3 regions of the Methylobacterium guangdongense genome follow, and region 2 is predicted to be linked to each of the others. Evidence: predicted binding sites of a transcription regulator. Region 2 holds the regulator's gene; each other region holds the start of a gene.
The links. The regulator PhoB, encoded in region 2, activates phosphate uptake and scavenging genes when phosphate is short. The targets are predictions, from matches to a motif close to TGTCATNNANCTGTCAT.
Positions count from the first base shown of each region.

Region 1: a site for PhoB is predicted at 1,682-1,698, ahead of AAHG09_RS11990 (ceramide glucosyltransferase). Genes of this name have one in related genera too.
Region 3: a site for PhoB is predicted at 1,967-1,983, ahead of AAHG09_RS09825 (UDP-2,3-diacylglucosamine diphosphatase). Genes of this name have one in related genera too.

Region 1 covers NZ_JBBXMX010000005.1:15,191-19,522, reverse strand. The annotation lists gene AAHG09_RS11995 (autotransporter family protein) at 1-1,458, shown strand, start outside; gene AAHG09_RS11990 (ceramide glucosyltransferase) at 1,749-2,897, shown strand; gene AAHG09_RS11985 (DUF1045 domain-containing protein) at 2,930-3,616, shown strand; gene AAHG09_RS11980 (LbetaH domain-containing protein) at 3,609-4,244, shown strand.
Region 2 covers NZ_JBBXMX010000010.1:58,540-62,871, forward strand. The annotation lists gene pstA (phosphate ABC transporter permease PstA) at 1-870, shown strand, start outside; gene pstB (phosphate ABC transporter ATP-binding protein PstB) at 896-1,726, shown strand; gene phoU (phosphate signaling complex protein PhoU) at 1,801-2,520, shown strand; gene phoB (phosphate regulon transcriptional regulator PhoB) at 2,652-3,347, shown strand; gene AAHG09_RS19000 (protein-disulfide reductase DsbD family protein) at 3,499-4,332, opposite strand, start outside.
Region 3 covers NZ_JBBXMX010000004.1:10,828-15,159, forward strand. The annotation lists gene AAHG09_RS09820 (glycosyltransferase family 4 protein) at 44-1,090, opposite strand; gene AAHG09_RS09825 (UDP-2,3-diacylglucosamine diphosphatase) at 1,102-1,899, opposite strand; gene AAHG09_RS09830 (aminotransferase class V-fold PLP-dependent enzyme) at 2,427-3,635, shown strand; gene AAHG09_RS09835 (D-2-hydroxyacid dehydrogenase) at 3,738-4,332, shown strand, end outside.

The sequences.
Region 1 (4,332 bases), on a different contig from region 2:
GGCGGCAACGCCGCCCTCGGCGGCGGCACCGTCCAGGTGCTGGCGGCCTCCGGGGCCTACAACCCGCGCACCACCTACACCATCCTGTCGGCCGCCGGCGGCGTGTCGGGCCAGTTCGCGGGCGTGACGTCGAATCTCGCCTTCCTGTCCCCGGGCCTGCGCTACCGGCCCAACGAAGTCGACCTGACGCTGACCCGCAACGACGTGCCGTTCTCGGCTAGCGCCACCAGCCGCAACGGCATCGCGGCGGCCAACGCCGTCCAGGCGGCCGGCGCCGGCCGGCTCACCGACGCGGCGGTCGCCTTCACCACCACCGAGGCGGATGCCGGCTTCCGGGCGCTCTCGGGCGACATCCACGCCAGCACCGTGTCGGCGGCCTACGAGACCGCCTTCTTCGTGCGCGAGGCGGTGCTCGACCGGCTGCGCTGGGGCAATCCCGGCGGCGATCCCGGCCTTGGGCTCGACTACGGCACCCTGCCGTCCGCCTACACGGCCGACCTGCCGGGCCGGGCGCCTGTCGTGGCGAACGTGCCGGTGCGGACCCTCGACCCGCAGGTGTTCGGCCTGTGGGGCCAGGGCTTCGGGTCGTTCGGCACGGCCGCGGGCGGCGGCAACGCGTTCGACCTCGACCGGCAGATCGCCGGCTTCGCGGCGGGCGCGGACATGCGTCTCCCGAGCGGGCTGCGCTTCGGCGTGGTCGGCGGCTACACGGAGGCGTATCTCGACAGCGCCGGCCGGACCGGCGGCACCAGCCGGGCGGAAAGCGCGACGCTGAAGAGCGGGTTCGGCGGCCTGTATGGCGGCTACGAGGCCGGGCCGCTGTCGCTGCGGCTGGGCGTGATCTACGCCGAGACCGACACCCGCACGCGCCGGGCGGTGGCCTACGGGCTGTCGGAGACGCTGAGCGGCCACGGTGGCGGCTACACGCTGCAGGGCTTTGGCGAGATCGGCTGGAGGATCCCGCTGGGCACGCCGGCCGTGGCGGCCCTGGTGTCGAAGGACGGGGCCGCGGTCGCGGTGCAGCCGGCGGCCTCCTACATCGAGCCGTTCGTGGGCGGGGCCTATGTCGGGATCCGGCGCGACGGGTTCGCCGAGGCCGGGGGCGCGGCGGCGCTGGCGAGCTTCGCCCGCGATTACGATCTGGGGGCCGTCACCGCGGGCGTGCGGGCCCAGACGAGCCTGGATCTGGGCCTGGGCCTTCCGGTGACGCTGCGGGGTCTCGTGGGCTACCGGCGGGCGTTCGGGGACGTGGTGCCGACGGCGCTGCTGCGCTTCGGGGCGGGCGGCCCGGCCTTCCTGAGCGGCGGCGTTCCGATCGACCGGGATGCGCTGGTGGCGCAGGTGGGGCTCGATCTGGCGGTGGCGCCGAACGCCAGCCTGGGCGTGTCCTACACGGGCCAGACCGGCGCCCGGGCGCAGGATCAGGCCGTGAAGGGCAGCTTCACCCTCCGGTTCTGAGGACCGGCCTGACGGGCGCACGGCCGGCTCCCGTCATGGTTTCGAAAGGTCGAGACCTTTCGCGGGTCCAGGGCGGAGCCCTGGTGCCGGGCTTTGCCCGGTGCCGGGCTCCGCCCGCTCTCAGGGCTCCGCCCTCAGAACCCGCCAAAGGGCTTCGGCCCATTGGAAACCCGAGATCCCGAGACACGAGGGGCCGGCGAATATCGGCCCTCGTCCCCCGGAGTGTCACACGACTGACGCGGTCCGGCCGCTAGCGACCGGGCCGCTCATGACGCCGAACGGGACTCCGCATGATTGACGCCACGGTGCCGGCCCTCACCCTCGGCGCGCTCCTGGCGCTCGTCCAGATCGGCAGCATGGCCATCGCGGCTTGGCGCCTCGGCACGGGACACGGGCCGTCGCGCTTTCCGGCGGGAGCGCCCGTCTCGCTGGTCCGCCCGCTCCATGGCCTGGAGGCCTACAGCGAGGAGATGCTCACCCGCAGTTTCCGCCTCGATTATCCCGCCTTCGAGCTGATCTTCTGTGTGGCCGATCCGGCCGATCCGATCGTGCCCCTGGTCGAGCGCCTGATTGCCGCCCACCCCCGGGTGCCGGCCCGGCTGATCCTCGGCGACGAGCGCGTCAGCGCGAATCCGAAGCTCAACAACTGCCTGCGCGGCTGGCGTTCCGCCGCCCATGAGTGGGTGGTGCTCGCCGATTCCAACGTGGCCATGCCGCCCGATTACCTCCAGCGCCTCCAGGCGGCGTGGCGGGAGGAGACCGGCCTCGTCTGCTCCACCCCCGTGGGCGCCCGCCCGGGTAGCTTCATGGCCGAGGTGGAATGCGCCTTTCTCAACACTCTCCAGGCGCGCTGGCAATACGCTGCCGAGGCGTTCGGCCTGGGCTTCGCGCAGGGCAAGAGCATGCTCTGGCACAAGCCGTTCCTGGAGGCGCAGGGCGGGCTCCAGGCGCTGGCCGCCGAGATCGCCGAGGACGCGGCCGCCACCAAGCTGGTCCGGGCCGCCGGCAAGCGCGTCCACCTCGTGGCGAGCCCGTTCGAGCAGCCTTTGGGGCCGCGCGGCTTCCGGGAGGTCTGGGCCCGGCAGCTGCGCTGGGCCCGGCTGCGGCGGGTGACGTTCCCGCTGTTCTTCATCCCCGAGATCGGCAGCGGCGTCCTGTTGCCGGCGCTGGCGGTGGCGCTCTGGGCCGGGAACGCCGCCGGTCTCGTCGGCGCTGCCGGCCTCGCGGCCCTGTGCTATGCCGCCGAGGCCGCGCTCGCGATTCGCGCGGGCTGGCATCGCGCGCCCCGCATGCTGGCGGCCTTCCTGGTGCGGGACGCGCTGATCCCGGCGATCTGGCTGGGCGCCTGGGTGCAGAGCGCCATCGTGTGGCGCGGCAATGCCATGGATGTCCGCCCGCGCCGGGCTGCCGAGGCGCGGACCTACGCGCCGACGACCTGATCACGGTCGCCATGCGCCCTGGAGGCCGAGACGTGACGCGTCGCTATGCCCTGTACTGGCTGCCCAACCCGGGCTCCCGCCTGGAGGCCTTCGGCCGGAGCGTGCTCGGATACGACCCCGTGTCCGGGGAGGCGGTCGCGCATCCGGCGGGGCTCGGCGACCTCGCCGCCGTGAACACGGGCGCCCGGGTCTACGGCTTCCACGCGACGCTCAAGGCGCCCCTGCGCCTCGCGCCGGGGGCCACGGAGGCCGATCTCGTCGTCGCGGCCCGCGGTGTCGCGGTCGCGCACCCGCCGGTGGCGGTCGGGCCGTTGCGGGTCGCGGCGCTCGGGCGGTTCCTCGCCCTCGTGCCGGAGAGCCCGCCGCCGGAGCTGGGCCTGCTCGCGGCCGAATGCGTGGCGGTCCTCGATGCCCTCCGGGCCCCGCTCACCGAGGCCGAGCGCGCCAAGCGCCGCCCGGAGCGCCTGGATCCGCGGGGCCGCGCCCTGCTCGACCGCTGGGGCTATCCGCACGTGTTCGAGGCCTTCCGCTTCCACATGACCCTGACCGATGCCCTGCCGGAGCCCGACCGTGACGGCTGGCACCGCCGCCTCGCCGAGGCTTACGCCGCTTCAGGTCCGGAGCCCGTGATGATCGACGCGATCTGCCTCCTGACCCAGGACGGATCCGGGCCGTTCCGGCTCCTGGCCCGCCTGCCCTTCGGTGAGTCCCATGGCTGAGGGTCCCAAGGCCGCCCCGGCGCTGGGCCTCGAACCCGCCATCGATCCCAGCGCCCGGGTCGAAGCGTGCCGCCTCGGCCGCTACACCGAGATCGGCGCCCGCACCCGCCTGACCGAGACGGTGCTCGACGATTATTCCTACATCGGGCAGGACGGCGAGGTGATCTACACGACGATCGGCAAGTTCTGCTCGATCGCCGCCAGCGTGCGGATCAACCCGGGCAACCACCCGATGGAGCGCGCCACGCAGGCCCACTTCACCTACCGGGCCCGCGCCTACTGGCCCGAGGAGGCCGACGAGCCGGCCTTCTTCGACCGGCGCCGGGCGAGCCCGGTCACGATCGGCCACGATGTCTGGATCGGCCACGGCGTGGTGGTCCTGCCCGGCCGGACCATCGGGACCGGCGCGGTGGTGGGCGCCGGGGCGATCGTCACCCGCGACGTCGAACCCTACACGATCGTGGTCGGCAACCCGGCCCGGCCGGTCCGGCGCCGGTTCCCCGGCGATATCGCGCCGCGTCTGGAGCGCCTCGCATGGTGGGACTGGGACCACGAGGCCCTGCGCCGCGCGCTTCCGGATTTCCGCGCCCAGCCGATCGGAGATTTTCTCGAACGCTACGAAACTTAAGCCGGCTATCAGCTAAATGTTCTGTGCCGGCAAACAATAAGACATCGTATTCGTCATTCAATCGTCGTGGAAGCGGCGTTTAGCTGCG
Region 2 (4,332 bases):
CTCGCCGCGCCCCCCCTCGCGCGGAGCCGGGTCCGTCCCGGCCGGCGCCGGGCGGATGCAATGCTCCGCGGCTTCTGCGCCTTCGCCACGCTGATCGGCGTGATCGTGCTCGGCTCGATCCTGCTGATGCTGATCGTCGAGGGCATCCGCGGCTTCACCCCGACGCTGCTGACCCAGCCGACCCCCGGGCCGGGCAGCGAGGGCGGCGGCATCGCCAACGCGGTGCTGGGCAGCCTGATCCTGACCGCGATCGGCATCGTCATCGCGACACCGGTCGGCGTCATGGCCGGGACCTTCCTGGCGGAATACGGCCGGACCTCGAAGCTGGCCGTCCTGATCCGGTTCCTCAACGACATCCTGCTCTCGGCGCCGTCGATCCTGATCGGCCTGTTCGTCTACACGCTGATGGTGCGGCCCATGGGCAGCTATTCCGGCTGGGCCGGCGGCGTCGCGCTCGCGATCATCGCCACGCCGGTGATCGTGCGGACCACCGAGGACATGCTGAGCCTCGTGCCGGGGACCCTGCGCGAGGCCGGCGCGGCCCTCGGTGCCCCGCCCTCCATGGTGATCATGAAGGTCAGCTGGCGCGCGGCCTCGGCCGGCATCGTGACCGGGATCATCCTGGCGCTGGCCCGGATCGCCGGCGAGACCGCGCCGCTCCTGTTCACCGCCCTCAACAACAACAGCTGGTTCAACGCCGACCTCATGGGCGGCGTGCCGAACCTGCCGGTGATGATCTACCAGTTCGCGCTCTCGCCCTATCCCAACTGGCAGCAGCTGGCCTGGGCCGGAGCGCTCCTGATCACCGTGACCATCCTCGCCCTCTCCGTGATCGCCCGCCTGGTGATCAAGCCGCAGCGTGCCCGCTGAAGCGCGAGCCCGAAGGATCGACCCGATGAGCAATGCTGCAGCAACCGCCGCCGCCGAGCCCCTGATCCACCCCTCCGCCAAGGCCGGCGCCGATACCAAGGCGCCGGTCCGGATCGCCGTGAAGGGGCTGAACTTCTACTACGGCCAGTTCCACGGGCTGAAGAACATCGACCTCAACTTCCACGATCGGCAGGTCACGGCCCTGATCGGTCCGTCGGGCTGCGGAAAGTCGACCCTGCTGCGCACCTTCAACCGGATCTACAGCCTGTATCCGGAGCAGCGCGCCGAGGGTCAGATCCTGCTGGACGGCGTGAACATCCTGGATCCGAAGGTCGATCTGAACGACCTGCGGGCCCGGGTCGGCATGGTGTTCCAGAAGCCGACGCCCTTCCCGATGTCGATCTACGACAACGTCGCGTTCGGCATCCGCCTCTACGAGAAGCTGCCGAAGGCAGAGCTCGACGAGCGGGTCGAGTCGTCCCTGCGCAAGGCCGCCCTCTGGGACGAGGTGAAGGACAAGCTCAAGCAGTCCGGCATGGGCCTGTCGGGCGGTCAGCAGCAGCGGCTGTGCATCGCCCGCACCGTGGCACAGCGCCCGGAGGTCATCCTGTTCGATGAGCCGACCTCCGCGCTCGACCCGATCTCGACGGGCCGCATCGAGGAGCTGATCGAGCAGCTGCGCGACGAGTTCACCATCGCGATCGTCACGCACAACATGCAGCAGGCGGCCCGCATCTCGCAGTTCACCGCCTTCATGTATCTCGGTGAGCTGGTCGAGTTCTCGCAGACCGAAAGGATGTTCATGAACCCGACGCAGCAGCGGACGCAGGACTACATCACGGGCCGCTTCGGCTAAGCCGTTTCGAGGACCGGTTCCGCGGGATCGCCCCAACGCGTGGGTTCGCACGCCCCCATCGAAGGATCCACCCCATGCCCGGCCATATCGTTACCTCCTACGACACCGACCTGGAAAATCTCCGTCGCTCGATCTCGGAGATGGGCGGCGTGGCGGAGAAGATGACCGCGGAGGCGACCGACGCCCTAGTGCGCCGCGACGACGGGCTCGCCCAGACCGTGATCCTCGCCGACAAGCGCCTCGACGCCCTTCAGCGGGACATCGAGGAGCGCTCCGTCCTGCTCATCGCCCGGCGCCAGCCCCTGGCGATCGATCTGCGCGAGACCATTTCGGCGATCCGCGTCTCCGGCGATCTGGAGCGGATCGGCGATCTCGCCAAGAACGTGGCCAAGCGCGTGGTGGCGATCTCCGATCAGGCGCCGGCGCAGAAGATCGTGCTCGGCGTGCGCCACATGAGCGATCTGGCGGAGGGCCAGCTGAAGGACGTGCTGGACGCCTATGCGAGCCGCGATGTCCAGGCGGCCCACGATGTGTGGGAGCGCGACGGCGAGATCGACGCGCTGTACAATTCGCTGTTCCGCGAGCTCCTGACCTACATGATGGAGGATCCGCGCAACATCTCGTTCTGCACGCATCTGCTGTTCTGCGCCAAGAACGTCGAGCGCATCGGCGATCACACCACCAACATCGCCGAGACGATCCATTACCTCGCCACCGGGGAGACGCTCGCGGGCGACCGCCCCAAGAACGATGCGTCGAACTACGCGACGGTGGACGGGGGACAGGCTTCGTAAAGGATCAACCCGGACGGCGCGCGTCGACGTCGGGATAGCGGTGCGCAGCGCCACGCGCGCACCTTGAGACAGGGCGGGGCCTCCGGCACCATCGGCGGGTCCGCCGCGAGAACGGGTCATCGAACGTGAGCATGCAAGTCCTGATCGTCGAGGACGAGGAGGCGCTGACCACATTGCTGCGCTACAACCTGGAAGCCGAGGGCTTCCTGGTGGATTCGGCGGCTCGGGGCGACGATGCGGAACTGCTCCTGGCCGAGCGGATGCCCGATTTGGTCCTGCTCGACTGGATGCTGCCCGGCCTGTCGGGCATCGAGCTCTGCCGTCGCATCCGCGCCCGGCGCGAGACCGAACGGCTGCCGGTGATCATGCTCACCGCCCGGGGCGAGGAGGGCGACCGGGTCCGCGGGCTGGGCACGGGGGCGGACGACTATATCGTCAAGCCGTTCTCGGTCCCGGAGCTGCTGGCCCGGATCCGCGCGCTGCTGCGCCGGGCCAAGCCCGCCCATGTCTCGGACCGTCTGGCCGCCGGCGACCTCGAACTCGACCGCACCGGTCATCGGGTCCGCCGCGCTGGCGAGGAACTGCATCTCGGCCCGACCGAGTTCCGGCTGCTCGAATTCCTGATGCTGGCGCCGGGCCGGGTCTTCTCCCGGGAGCAGCTGCTCGACGGGGTGTGGGGCCACGACGTCTATATCGACGAGCGCACGGTCGACGTGCATGTCGGCCGCCTGCGCAAGGCGCTGAACGGCCCGCGCCAGGCGGACCCGATCCGCACCGTCCGCGGCTCCGGCTACGCGTTCGACGAAACCTTCTCCCTCGAAGCCTGAGGCGCCCAGTTCCGGTTTCAAAAGATCGAGACCTTTGGCGGGTCCAGGGCAGAGCCCTGGTGCCGGACGCTGTCCGGTGTCGGGACAAGCCGGATGCCGGGGCTCCGCCCCGACGCCCCGCCAAAGGGCTGCCCCCCTTTGGAAACCCCGGTCAACGGGTCAGCGCGGCGCTCCGGTCAGCGCCAGCCGGCACTGATGCCAAAGCCTGCAGCACCGTCCCCTCGGTGAGGATCTGCGGCAGCACCTGGGGCTCCCCGGCGCCGGTATAGAGCAGGTAGAGCGGCACGCCGCTCCGGCCGTGCTTCTCCAGCAGGCGGGTGATCTCGGGATTCTGATTGGTCCAGTCCCCCTTCAGGTAGGTCACGGCCCGCTCGGCCATCGCGGCCCGCACGGCCTTGGTGGAGAGGGACGTCGTCTCGTTGACCGCGCAGGTGATGCACCACGCGGCGGTCATGTTGACGAAGGCGGGCTTGTGCGCGCCGACCAGCGCGTCGAGGCGGGCCTGCGTGAACGGCTCAATGGCACCGTCAGCCTGCGCGGAGGCCGGGACGCGATCCTGCGGCAGCCTGAGGGTCAGGGCCGCGACGGCGATCAGCGCCAGGACCGCGCAGACCTGCGCAATCCGCGCCATCCCCGATCCGGCGTTGCGGCCATGCTCCCAGGCCCAGGCGGAGAACCCCACCAGCACGAGGCCGATCAACGCCGCCAGCAGGCCCCGCGGATCGACCTGCTGTGCCAGGACCCAGATCAGCCAAGCCACGGTGGCGTAGACCGGGAAAGCGAGCACCTGCTTGAGGGTTTCCATCCAGGCGCCCGGCCGCGGCAGTGCCCGCAGGGCCGGCGGCCAAAGGGTCAGAGCCAAGAACGGCAGGGCGAGGCCCAGCCCGAGACACGCGAACACGGCGAGCGCCACAGCGGCGCTCTGGGTCAGGGCGAATCCCACCGCGGAGCCCATGAACGGCGCCGTGCAGGGCGTGGCCACCAG
Region 3 (4,332 bases), on a different contig from region 2:
TGCCCCGACGACCCACCCAAGGGCAAGCCCATTGGAAACCCGATCAGGCGGCGTCCCGGACAAGGCGCTCGCCGCCATGCGCCTCGATGATGTTGCCGAAGAATTGGCCCGCACTCACGTCCCAGCCCCGGCGCAGGGCCTCGGCTCGGCACTCGGCTCGGGACAGGTCGAGGGCGGCGAGGGCTGCGGCGCGCAGATCCTGGTCGAGGATTCCCACGCGGGTGCCCCCGATCACGTCGTTCGGGCCGGGCACCGGAAAGGCCGCCACCGGGAGGCCGCAGGCCAGCGCCTCCAGCAGCACGATCCCGAACGTGTCGGTCAGGCTCGGGAACACGAACACGTCGCAGGCCGCGTAGGTCGCCGCCAGCGCCGCCCCCGTCCGCGTTCCGAGGAACCGGGCGTCGGGCGCCAGCCCCTGCAGCCGCCCCCGGTCCGGCCCGTCGCCGACCACCACCTTGGTGCCCGGCAGGTCGAGCTTCAGGAAAGCCGCGATGTTCTTCTCCACCGCCAGCCGGCCGACATAGAGGAACAGCGGCCGCGGCAGATCCGCGAGCTCCGCGGGCGGCGGCGTGCCGGGGGCGGCGGGGCGGAACCGCTCGGTATCGACCCCGCGGGTCCAACGCATCAGATGGGTGAAGCCGCGGGCCTCCAGCTCGCCCTGGAGCGAGGCGGTGCTCACCATCGTGCCGCGGGCGGCCCCGTGGAACCGGCGCAGATAGGCGTAGGACCACGCCTCCGGCACCGGCAGGCGGGCCGCGAGATATTCGGGGAAGCGCGTGTGGTAGCTCGTGGTGAAGGGCAGGCCGTGGGACAGGCAGTGCCGCCGCGCCGCGAACCCCACCGGACCCTCGGTGGCGATGTGGACATGGCTCGGCCGTTCCGCCTGCCAGCGCGCCGCCACCCGTGACCGGGCGACATAGGCGAGGCGGATCTCCGGATAGCCCGGCATGGGCAGCGAGGGGAAATCCGCCGCCGTCAGCAGCGTCGTCTCGAACCCGTGCTCGGGCGCGCGGCGGACCATCTGCTCCAGGGAGCGCACCACGCCGTTGACCTGCGGGTGCCACGCGTCGCTGGCGATCAGGAGCTTCACGGGTGATGCCCTCACGCCACCGCGCGCCGGCCGGGGACCGGTTGCGGCACGGTCTCCGCCGCGCGGGCGCGCAGGATGCTCGGGTAGTGCAGAACCTCGATGCGGCCGTCGTAATGCTCCACCATCCCGGTGCAGGATTCGACCCAGTCGCCGGTGTTGAGGTAGCGCAGATCGCCGATCGGCCGATCGGCCGCGTGGTGGATGTGGCCGCAGATCACGCCGTTGGCGCCCTGCCGGCGGGCCTCCTCGGCCAGGATCGTCTCGAACCGGCCGATGAAGCTGACGGCGTTCTTCACCCGCAGCTTCGCCCAGGCCGAGAGCGACCAATAGGAGAGACCGACCCGCCGCCGAACCTTGTTGAGAACCGTGTTGAGGGTCAGCGCCAGCGTGTAGGCCCCGTCGCCGAGATGGGCGAGCCAGGGCGAGTGCCGCACCACCATGTCGAATTGGTCCCCGTGGATCACGAGGTAGCGCTTCCCGTCGGCGGCCTCGTGGATCGCGGTCTCGGCCACTTCGATGCCGCCGAAATTCATGCCGACATAGTCGCGCAGGAACTCGTCGTGGTTGCCCGGCAGGTAGACGATCCGGGCGCCCTTGCGGACCTTGCGCAGGAGCTTCTGCACGACGTCGTTGTGCTCCTGCGGCCAGTACCATCCGGACCGGAGCTGCCAGCCGTCCACGATGTCGCCCACGAGGTAGATCGTGTCGGCGTCGTAGTCCCGCAGGAACGACAGCAGCAGCCCGGCTTGGCAGCCGCGCGTCCCGAGATGCAGATCCGACAGGAACAGCGTCCGGACCCGGACCGGCATCTCCTCAACCTCGGCCACGGCTTCCTCTCCCGGCGGCGAACGGTGCCGGGATCCAGAGCGCGATCCCATCTCAGTTTGATGACGCGATCAGGCACCATCTGCCGCAGGTTGCGTGCGCTGCGGCGAAGCCTCTCAACCGAAGATCGGCTTCGTTGCGCCGCACAAAAAATTTTTTTGCCAAGTTCCGGAAGTTTTTCCGGTTTTCCTTTCGAGCCTCGGCGCCTCATAATACCAGGAACTGGCGGCCTATGAGGGTTCGGCCGGGCGTAGACAGGAAGGCGGCGAGGACGGCCCGAGGGCCGTTGGACGGGACGGCCATTCGGAGGCGACCGGCGCGCGGGGGCGCGTCGCGACGCGAGCGGCGTGAGGCCGCCTGCCGCTCCGCAGCGCCCCCCACTTCACGGCCCTGGCAGGGGTTCGAAGGCGCGCGGAACGCGCCGCGACCGCCGCCGGACCGACTCCCGAGACATTTGGACAACCGGCGCGGGCGCGAGTTCGCGCGCAACGGATTATTCGGAGGAAACATCATGGCCGCAACCCGGCGCCCCGGTCGCAACCACCTCTTCATCCCCGGCCCCACCAACATCCCGGAGCGCGTCCTGCGCGCCATGCACGTGCCGTCGGAGGATCACCGCTCGCCGAGCTTCCCCGAGCTGGTGAAGCCGCTCCTGCAGGATTCCAAGATGGTGTTCGGCTCGACCGCCGGGACCGTGATCCTGTTCCCGTCCTCGGGCACCGGCATCTGGGAATCGGCCCTGTCCAACACCCTCTGCCGCGGCGACACGGTGCTGACCTCGCGCTACGGCCAGTTCAGCCACCTCTGGATCGACATGGCCCAGCGCCTCGGGCTCGACGTGGTCGTCCAGGACGAGGAGTGGGGCACCGGCGCCGATCCGCAGAAGATCGAAGAGGCGCTCCGGGCCGACAAGGATCATAAGATCAAGGCCGTGATGGTCGTCCACAACGAGACCGCCACGGGCGTCACCAGCGACATCGGCGCGGTGCGCAAGGCGATCGACGCCGCCGGCCACCCGGCGCTGCTGTTCGTGGACGGCATCTCGTCGATCGGCTCGCTGCCGTTCTACATGGACGACTGGAAGGTCGATTGCGCCATCGCGGGCTCGCAGAAGGGCTTCATGCTGCCGGCCGGCCTCGGCCTGATCTGCATCAGCCAGAAGGCGCTCAAGATCGCCGAGGGCGGCACTGGCCGCAACGACCGGCTGGGCCACGCCTACTTCGCCTGGAAGGATCAGCTGGCCGCCAACGCCACCGGCTACTTCCCCTACACCCCCGTCCTGCCGCTGCTCTACGGCCTGCGCGAGGCCCTGGCGATCGTGAAGGAGGAGGGGCTGGAGAACGTCTACCACCGCCATCACGTGCTCGCCGAGGCGACCCGTCAGGCCGTAGCGGCCTGGGGCCTCAAGCCCTGCGCCAAGGAGCCGAAGTGGAACTCCGACACGGTCACGGCGATCGTGGTGCCGGAGGGCGCCGACGCCGCCAAGGTGATCACCCACGCCTACGAGCGCTACAACCTCTCGCTGGGCGCCGGCCTGTCGAAAGTCGCCGGCAAGGTGTTCCGCATCGGCCACCTCGGCGACCTGAACGAGCTGTCGCTCCTGGGCGCCATCGCGGGCGCCGAGATGGCCATGATCGATTGCGGCATCAAGGTCACGCCGGGCTCGGGCGTCGCCGCCGCCTCCAGCTACCTGCGCGAGAATCCGCTGCATAAGGCGTGATCGGCGCACGCGTTCGGGGCGGGGCCGGGTTGCCGGGCCCGCCCCGACGCGCAAGAAGACCAAGACTATCGAGGAAACCGCCCGTCGTCCGAGAGGGGTCCTATGACCAAGAAGATCGTGTTCCTGGACCGTGAGTCCCTCGACGCGAAGGTTCGGCCATTCAACTTCCCGCACGAATACGTCGAGCATGACTCGACCTGGACGCCGGAGGAGATCGTCTCCCGCCTTCAGGGGGCGGAGATCGCGCTGATCAACAAGGTCCCGATGCGGGCCGAGACCCTGAAGCAGCTCCCCGACCTGAAGCTGATCGCGGTCGCCGCCACCGGCACCGACGTGGTCGACAAGGCCCAGGCCAAGCAGCAGGGCATCACGGTCGTCAACATCCGCAACTACGCGTTCAACACGGTGCCCGAGCACGTGGTCGGGCTGATGTTCGCCCTGCGCCGGGCGATCGTGCCCTACGCCAACTCGGTCAAGCGCGGCGACTGGGCGAAGTCCAAGCAGTTCTGCTACTTCGATTATCCGATCTACGACATCGCCGGCTCGACGCTCGGCATCGTCGGCTACGGGGCGCTGGGCAAGTCGATCGCCAAGCGCGCCGAGGCGCTCGGCATGACGGTCATCGCCTACGACGTGTTCCCGCAGGAGGGGCTCGTCGATTTCGAGACGATCCTCGCGCAGTCCGACGTGATCACGC